One region of the Paenibacillus sp. GP183 genome, then DNA from elsewhere that is predicted to be linked to it. Evidence: riboswitches for the same ligand, from Rfam matches in the RefSeq annotation. Region 1 holds a riboswitch; each other region holds the start of a gene.
What was found. Region 1 has a riboswitch for ZMP and ZTP ahead of BLV33_RS19440 (HAD family hydrolase). Riboswitches for the same ligand answer to the same signal wherever they lie in the genome.
Positions count from the first base shown of each region.

Region 2: another riboswitch for ZMP and ZTP. It lies ahead of BLV33_RS05275 (DJ-1/PfpI family protein); the one in region 1 lies ahead of BLV33_RS19440 (HAD family hydrolase).
Region 3: another riboswitch for ZMP and ZTP. It lies ahead of BLV33_RS10750 (DJ-1/PfpI family protein); the one in region 1 lies ahead of BLV33_RS19440 (HAD family hydrolase).
Region 4: another riboswitch for ZMP and ZTP. It lies ahead of rpiB (ribose 5-phosphate isomerase B); the one in region 1 lies ahead of BLV33_RS19440 (HAD family hydrolase).

Region 1 is NZ_FNSW01000001.1:3,938,464-3,940,665, forward strand. It holds gene BLV33_RS19430 (PepSY domain-containing protein) at 1-35, shown strand, start outside; gene BLV33_RS19435 (hypothetical protein) at 115-387, shown strand; ZMP/ZTP riboswitch at 876-954, shown strand; gene BLV33_RS19440 (HAD family hydrolase) at 1,007-1,795, shown strand; partial or broken gene BLV33_RS19445 (sigma factor-like helix-turn-helix DNA-binding protein) at 2,032-2,154, shown strand.
Region 2 is NZ_FNSW01000001.1:1,072,815-1,075,016, forward strand. It holds gene BLV33_RS05270 (GIY-YIG nuclease family protein) at 1-358, opposite strand, end outside; gene BLV33_RS05275 (DJ-1/PfpI family protein) at 414-1,001, opposite strand; ZMP/ZTP riboswitch at 1,049-1,129, opposite strand; gene BLV33_RS05280 (hypothetical protein) at 1,245-1,760, opposite strand; gene BLV33_RS05285 (HAD family hydrolase) at 1,934-2,202, opposite strand, start outside.
Region 3 is NZ_FNSW01000001.1:2,162,045-2,164,246, forward strand. It holds gene BLV33_RS10750 (DJ-1/PfpI family protein) at 349-948, opposite strand; ZMP/ZTP riboswitch at 1,006-1,084, opposite strand; gene sulP (SulP family inorganic anion transporter) at 1,312-2,202, opposite strand, start outside.
Region 4 is NZ_FNSW01000001.1:3,608,706-3,610,907, forward strand. It holds gene BLV33_RS17800 (low molecular weight protein arginine phosphatase) at 30-629, shown strand; ZMP/ZTP riboswitch at 688-768, shown strand; gene rpiB (ribose 5-phosphate isomerase B) at 866-1,324, shown strand; gene BLV33_RS17810 (TIGR01440 family protein) at 1,340-1,954, shown strand; gene glyA (serine hydroxymethyltransferase) at 1,999-2,202, shown strand, end outside.

The DNA.
Region 1 (2,202 bases):
AAGATAAGGAAACGAATGACGATCAACTACAATAAGGGCTTGGACTCCGACAATATTTAACGAAAGAAGTAAACTGTTTGTGCTATACTTTCCTTAAAGGAGCCAGCACCTTTGTTGGCACTTACAAAACGAGAAAGGAAACAAATCAACATGAAGAAGTTACTCGTATTAGGGCTTTCCGCTTGTTTACTATTTAGTTTCACAAGCTCTGCTTTTGCTGCTACTAAAACTACCGTTCAAACTAAACACACCGTAACTCATGCTAAGAAAAAGGATACAATAGCTAAGAAAACTACTAAGGCTAACTCTAAAAAGTACGCTGTGAGTAAAATTAAAAAGGCAAAGGCTGTACATAAAAAAACAACAAAGACTGCAAAAACAGCGTAATGCATAAAGTTGAATATCAAATTTTGGAGTCGCGGACCAGTATCGCGGCTTTTTATTTTACATATCGAAGACATTACATGAAATTTGGGGAGCGGTTCATTAGAATTAACAAAAAACGTTGAATAGGATTTTGTCACTTGTTACGCTAGCCATGGGATGGTGAATTTCCAGGGATTTTGTGGAGTATACGTGCAGTAGAAAAAGGCTTTAAGGAAATGTTCCAGCCATTTCTTCTATTCCCGTATGCCCAAAAATGTAACGGCGGGCTCTCATCAGCTTACATCCCTAACGATCACTGTATCCAATGGTGATGAAATCCTGCGAATGAGTGAGTATACGTGAGAGAACCCCTTAAAACCGAGGGACGGGTACGATAGCATCATTACGAACAGGCTGCCGGCATCATCGGTAGCCTACTCAACTATCAGGCAGTAATGCACAATAATACCTTGACTTGAATTAATTCTCCTAATATAATTTAGTAAATATTTGGTATGTGTAACTGGCGTAAACGTGGATAACCACGAGGAAACACATATTTATATGCCGTACGCCTGGGCAAAGTATTTGGTCAAATCTGATCGAATGCTTTTTTTGTTTTTGGTTGGAGGTGAAAGAGATGGATATTTCAGCAATCGTTCTTGATCTTGATGGGACTCTATTAAATTCAAGTAAGAAAGTGTCCGAGCGAAATTTGGATGCAGTTTTAAGATGCAGCCATAACGGAATGAAGATCATTGTTGCAACAGCCAGACCACCTAGATCAGTTCGGGCATTACTACCGATTGAACTGTTAGATATATCCTCATTTGTATTTTATAATGGCGCATTGATCGTGGATGTAAAGGCGGGACTAGAAGAACACATACCCATTGACAGAACAACTACAGAAGATATATTGGATTATTGTTCAGTGAAGCTGCCAGATTGTGTAATAAGCCTTGAAGTTAAAGACCATTGGTACTCTAACCATAAAATCCTGGATAATGCCGTGTATAACCCTTTATTCCATCCAATAGTATGTGAGTATAGGGAGTTAAAGCAGCATTTAGCAACAAAGATATTAATAACTGATTTCGGTGAGCCAAAGGAATTACGTCTATTATTCGAAGAAAAAGTTAATTATTTATTAACTGACAAAGGGAAACTTGTTCAGATGATGAATAAATCAGTTTCTAAGGCTACTGGAATACTAAAACTAATTAGTCATTATGGCATTAACACTTCCCAAATTATCGTTTTTGGTGATGATTACAACGACATTGAAATGTTTAAGATATCAGCATATTCGGTTGCGATGTTGAATGCAGTCGATGAGTTAAAGAACTTAGCAGATGAAATAACGGATACAAATGATAATGATGGTGTAGCGCAAATACTTGAAATGATTTTGAGGGGAGTTCGATAGTTACTTTTGAAAATGAGTTGTTTCATAACCCGTATCCAGGTAGGACTATCATAATTGGCATGACGGCGTGGCTTTTTTGTGTACTATTTCTGTAAGGGCATTCTATAGTCACAATTGCTAAAATTAACCATCATGGTGGCAAATCATTTTTTACATTGTTTTGTTTCGTGTTCCACATCGTCAAAATGATTGGGAGAAGGAAGTCGTGATGTGGCGGTTTGGCCTTTGAGCACAGTGGTGAGGAACGGACGCAGAGGGAAATTGCTAAGGAGCTGGGAATTTCTCGATCGTATGTGTCAAGAATAGAGAACCGGGCACTGATGGAGCTATACCATGAGTTTTATAAGGCGAAGCGGTAGTTTATAGTAGCGCTCACAAGACGTGAGGGTTCAAATCCCTTCGACCGC
Region 2 (2,202 bases), 2.9 Mb from region 1:
AGGTGTCATCATCAGAAAATTTATAGTTTGCACCGTTTCGGCTATGGCTTAATGATCCAATTACAGGTCGATAACCAAAGATTGCACCGATACTTCTGAAAAAAGAAGCAGGGCTTTTATGTCTTAAGTCTTGAGTAACTAACCTCTTTAATAAGCTGGTTGATGCTTGCCCAACATAGAGAATATTGTGATCTCTGTTTATTAAGCAAGCAGAATAAGGCTCAGGAATACTTGTAATATCACGAATCATTATACAGTAAATTCCTGGTGTATTGGGAACTTCTGATTCAGCTAATGAAGCTGCAATCACATAATTGGGATTTGTGATATTGTCCTTAAAATGATTTTGATTTTCCAAACAAGGACTTCCTTTCTTTGCCGTGACGCCGTTAATCAGCGTCAGGATCTGATTGTTACTTTTTCCATTCATACTCTAGTTTTGATGCTGTATCAACAGCCCTTTCAATTCCCAACAGCTTTGAAACAACATAAAGGGACGCATCGATTCCGGCAGTTACACCAGCTGACATGATGATTTTTCCATTATCAACGTATCTAAGGTCTTCAACAATCCTGGAATTGCTCGGTGCCGCTTGACGTAATAAATCTATTGCTCTTCGATTTGTTATTATACTCAATCCGTCTAATAAATTCGCTTTTGCCAAAAGCAAAGCTCCTGTGCATACAGATAACACCAGCTCAGCCGTGCTAGCCGTATTATTTATCCAAGTTGTAAGTGATTCATTATACATTTCTGTTCGGGAACCTATTCCACCAGGAACAATTAGTATATCTGGAGGTGGGCAATCATCAAAGCTGTACTTGGGATAAATAGTAAATCCACTGATCGTGTTCAAGGGTTGTACCTTTTCACTTACCGTGTAAACACGAAAATCTTTCCCCCAATTGCTTGCTGTAGCAAAAACATCAAAGGGACCTACAAAGTCTAATCCATCCACTTTCTCATACACCAAAACAGCTACATTCCTAGCTCGTTCCATCGCAATCCATCTCCTTAAAATAGAAAAGTATTTGATCATAGGATCAAATACTTTGCCCAGGCGAACGGCTGCTATGAATATGTGCTCCCCCGTAGTCATCTACGTTATCGCCAGTCGCACATACCAAATATTTACTGTTGATTATATCTGAAAATTGCAAAATGTCAACTAACGAATATACAAGGGATTACTCGCCGATACGAGCTGCCTTTGATCAACTATTTCAAAATATCTCAAATCCATTCAAAAATTCTGATAAATCATTTCGTTGTTATTATTAAATACTTCAACTTTCGCTTTAGATGAATTGGTTAACTTGCCAGTTGGGTGATCTACTATAAAAGCCTTTTCATGATTCATTGTTATTTCTACTATGCTTCCATCTTCAAATTTTATTTTCATTTTTCGTCCTTGTTCGAGTACATCTTTTCGGTGAACGATTACTCCTATAAATGATGTTTCTTGTGTCACTGCAATTACGTCTACTCGTTCTGGTGCACCTCCCCATGAACTTCCAATATACTGAGGTTTGTTATCATTAGTTATAGATAAACTGTAACCAGAGTTATCACCCAAAACAATTGCATGATCATTATAGTACTTTATTGCCAAAGCTTTTCCATGAATATCTTGAAAGTTTACTAATTCTTGTTCAGTAGGTGTTCTACTTATTATAGGGTTACTTGTTCCCTGAAGTTTTAAGCTTGGAAAAAAGAAAACTATGATTACGAGCAAAAATAAAACAACTTTGATTTTCATGATTTTTCCTTCCATTAAGTCCTGTTCTTCGCCGTCTTTACTTCACGTTTCTTCATAATCTCTTTAGATTCCCATATTCTTGTTTCACCCGGTGGGTATATTCCTTTTGTCTGTCGTAGTCGTCTCCGATCAACTTTAGCTGCTCTAATGAATTGTAGTGAAACTTCTTCGAGTTAGTTAATGAGTCTGTTCTTAACATTAATATTTTCAATTAATTCTTCTAAATCCATATCAGCCATAGACTCAATCATTAAATCATAATCAGCAAATTCAAAATGTCTTGTTACATCGTTTGGAACAACTACACAATTTAACCCTGCAGCTTTAGCCGCTTTAAATCCATTGAGTGAGTCTTCGAAGGATATGGCTTGCTTCCTTTCGACTTCCAATGCTTCTAAGGCCTTGATATATAATTCTGGATCTGGTTTTACATTTTTTACAT
Region 3 (2,202 bases), 1.8 Mb from region 1:
AATAGAAAGGCCCTATTTTGCCACTTCTGAAAATGGCTCGTAGGGCCTTTTGTAGGCTTCTGGAAATGTTTTGTTTATGGACATGCACACAAAAGTGGGTGTTTTGTGCATAAGTGAAGAGCTGCCGCGAGTTTCCTTGTCTTCTGGCCTATCTCGCGATCGTCGCAGACCTTTTATAGAATTTTTGCGTCATCCATAGCAACACTCTACCATCAACCGCATCGCCAAACGTTCTAAATTGTCCCTTAACGGACTATTTTCAACTGAACGTCCAAACTATAACCAATGCTATGCTCTCCAAAGGGTTCTAAGCCACATTCTAACGGTTTTGACGACAGCCGGCCATCATTACTCGTAGGGCATGAAAATATTAGACAATTTCCCCGCCTGATAGTAAGGGTAATCCATCATCTTTTGAATCTTTTTCGCCACATCTATATTCGTTAATGATTCAACAAGGTACAAACCTAAATCAATAGAAGCTGAAACACCTCCGCCCGTGAAAGTATTCCCATCCCGTACAATTCGGGCCTTAACTACCTCTGTGCAATAAGGAATCAACAATTCGTAAGCAGATGGGTTCGTTGTTGCCATTTTACCAGTTAAGAACCCCGCGGCACCTAAAAGTAAAGCACCCGTACAAACAGACACTTTGTACTCTACATTGCGAGCACTTTGGATCCAAGAGACAAACTCTGCATCGTATCTCAGTTCTCTGGTAGGCATACCGCCAGGAATAAATATCAAATCATACTTAGATAGATCTGGGTAAACATGCTTTACCTTTATTGTCATACCACGGTCGTCTGTAATTTCCTCGTGATTTGCACAGAGATCCCACGACACATCTTCTTTAACATTTAGAATTCTTAGCCAAGATACCGCTTCATAAAAGCCGACAAAATCCAATGTTGTCATCTTTTCAAAAAGAATATAAGCTATTTTCATTCCATAACACCTGCCCTTTCATGAATGGAACAAAAAAAGCATTTGATCTAAGATCAAATACTTTGCCCAGGCGAACGGCGTATGAAATATGTGCTTCCTCGTGGTACTCCACGTTTCGCCAGTCACACATACCAAATATTTACTTTATTATAGTCCGAAAAATCTAATATAATCAAGTTAATTTTTACGTTCTCCTGCCAGTTAGGTCAGCAAAGGCTATCGATCATGTCGACTTTAAGTTGTTTATTGAGCAAACGTTTCCGTTAGCTGAATACGCGGCTTCTTCCACCAGGTTCCTGGTGTATCAAGCCGAGGTTCCGATTAATGCATTTGAGATGACCACCAAAGAACTAGTCAAACTTTTTACCGTTGTTTTTTGGGATCAACGCGGTACGGAACAACACCCTGTTGAGATTTCGCATTGGATAACGCCGAGCATTCTCGGAAGGCGAAATGTTTGCAACCCAAGCATTTGTTATAGTCCAGTTGGAGCAAAGAATAGTCAATCGCTTCTCCCGTGTGTGCAAAGAAATGTTCAGCTCCAATAAGTTCATAATGTCCTGTCTTCTTTAATACCTCCAGTGGCTGTGGTAGAATGCCGGAAATCAGCACGATACCGCCTAACTTTTTGAAGTGTTTGACCAAACTAGATAAATTGAATTCACCAGTTGTGTCCATGATTGGCACTTTACCCAACCGAAGAAGTAAGATTTTAGGTCGAAGGTGAATGGTGTCCATTATGGACTTCTCAAACATGTTGGCGGCACCGAAGAAAAGAGGACCTTCGATTGTGTAAATATTGAGCTGTGGGCAATCATGTCCTTCTGTAACCATATGGGCTTTAACCTTTTCCGAGGCGGGATCGGGTAAAACTTTTGCAACGGTTAAAATTCCGCTCATTTGCTTAACAAACATTAACACTGCCAAGATTAAGCCAACTTCAACTGCTGTTGTTAAGTTTGTAAAAACCGTTAATAAAAATGTGATTGCAAGCACGATGGAGTCACTTGTTTTGGTTTTCAGAACATGGGTAAATTCCTTTCGCTCACTCATGTTCCAAGCGACAAACATGAGGATCGGAGCCATGCTGGCAAGTGGAATTTCTGAAGCGTAAGGAGCAAACAAAATAAGAACTAGGAACACCACTACGCCGTGGATGATGCCAGATAAAGGTGATACGGCTCCGTTTTTGATGTTAGTTGCCGTTCTCGCTATGGCTCCTGTTGCAGGAATACCACCAAAGAGGGGAGTGAT
Region 4 (2,202 bases), 330 kb from region 1:
CGCTATTATGCGGGCAGGAGGAGTCTGGAATGGTACGCATTCTTTTTGTATGTACAGGAAACACATGCCGCAGTCCGCTGGCGGAAGGTATGCTGCGACACATGCTGCAAGGAGAGAAGCTCGAAGCGGAAGTTCGTTCCGCCGGTGTTTCGGCCGCAAACGGCTCGTCGATATCCCGTAATAGCGAAGCTGTATTACAGGAAAAGGGGATCGGAGACAAGCTGACCTCCAGTGCATTAAACGAACCCGATGTGGAATGGGCGGACGTTATTTTGACCATGACCATGGCGCATAAAGGAATTGTTATTCAAAGACATCCGCAGGCGCTCGAGAAAACTTTTACACTCAAGGAATTTGTCGAAGACGATCCAGCGATTCTGGAGGCAATAGACACACGGACAACGCTGACGGCTGAGCTGCAATTGAAGCAAGCCTTGTCACAGCCCATTTCCAATGATGAAAGAAGCCAGCTCTCCAAACTGAATAAGCACATTTCCAGCTTTGATATTTCAGATCCGTTCGGGGGCTCTTTGGATGCATATCGGTTAACGGCTCAGGAGATTGAACTCCATTTAAAAAAGCTGGTCATCAAGCTTCAGGGCTTCAGCAGTGACTTGCGCGACCGATAACCAGGCCTTTTCATCTTTACAGACGGCGCAGATTGCGCTAAAATAAAGCTATTCAAGCAGGACTCGATGTAACTGGCGACAAGTGGGAGAAACCACAATGGAGCATCGAGCTATACGGCCGGTCGCCTGGGCAAAAGAGCAACGCGTACTTGTACGTGTCCTGCTCTTTTTTCGTTTTTCCATGCAGTTTGCGTTATAATAAGGATGCAAAAGTGGGTAAAAGGAGCGGATGGACTATGAAGGTTGCGATTGGAGCGGATCACGGCGGTTACCGGTTAAAAGAAGCTGTTATCCCCTCGATTGAAGCGCTTGGCCATGAAGTTGTGGATCTGGGCTGTGATTGTGAAGACTCCGTTGACTATCCGGATTATGCGCTTCCGGTTTGCGAGAAGGTGGCTTCCGGCGAAGCTGATCGTGGGATCTTGATCTGCGGTACCGGGATTGGCATGACGATTGCTGCGAACAAAATCCCGGGAATCCGCTGCGCCTTGGTTCATGACCTTTTCTCTGCCAAAGTTACACGGGAACATAACGATTCCAATGTGCTTGCCATGGGTGAACGCGTGGTTGGACCCGGAATTGCGCTGGAAATTGTGAAAACCTGGCTCGAAACAGATTTCTCCGAAGGCGCTCGCCATCAAAACCGCATCAGGAAAATGAAAGAGCTGGAAGATCGTTACACGCTGCATCCATAAGGAGAAGTGAGATCGATGACAGATTCAGGCATGCAAACGGTTGGACAGGACGTAGGGACCAACCTGCGGGAATTGGTTCGGGTCGGCGGGCTTAAGGCTGGACAGGTACTGGTCATCGGCACAAGCACCAGTGAAGTGCTTGGGCATCGGATCGGAACTTCCGGTACGCTCCAGGCAGCTGAACCGATTTATCAAGCTGCCCTCAAGATCGCCGACGAGTTCGGATTATTTCTTGCTTTTCAATGCTGCGAGCACTTGAACCGGGCTCTGGTCGTGGAGGAGAACATCCTCTCGCGCTATCCATTAGAGACGGTTTCTGCCATACCGATACCCAAGGCTGGAGGCTCAATGGCCTCGTATGCGTTTCGCCATTTCAAGCGGCCTGTGCTAGTGGAAGCTATTCAGGCGCATGCAGGGATCGATATTGGAGACACGCTGATTGGCATGCATCTTCGCCGAGTCGCTGTTCCAGTCAGGCCGCCGATTCGTACCATAGGCCATGCTCATGTGACCATGGCTATCACTCGGTCGAAGCTGATCGGGGGAGCAAGGGCTGTTTATACGGAGGAAGACGCGGGTTTGCAAGTTAAAGATTCATCTCAAACCGACGATTGCAGCAACTTAGGATGACCTTTTTTAAAATATAGAGGATACGCCACTAGGAGGAAATAAAAATGACAGCACATTTAAGCAAGCAAGACCCAGAAATTGTGAAAGCTATGAATTTGGAAATTGGCCGCCAACGCGACAAAATTGAGTTGATTGCTTCTGAGAACTTTGTAAGCCAAGCGGTGCTTGAAGCTATGGGTACGGTTTTAACTAACAAATATGCGGAAGGCTATCCGGGCAAAAGATATTATGGCGGCTGTGAATACGTC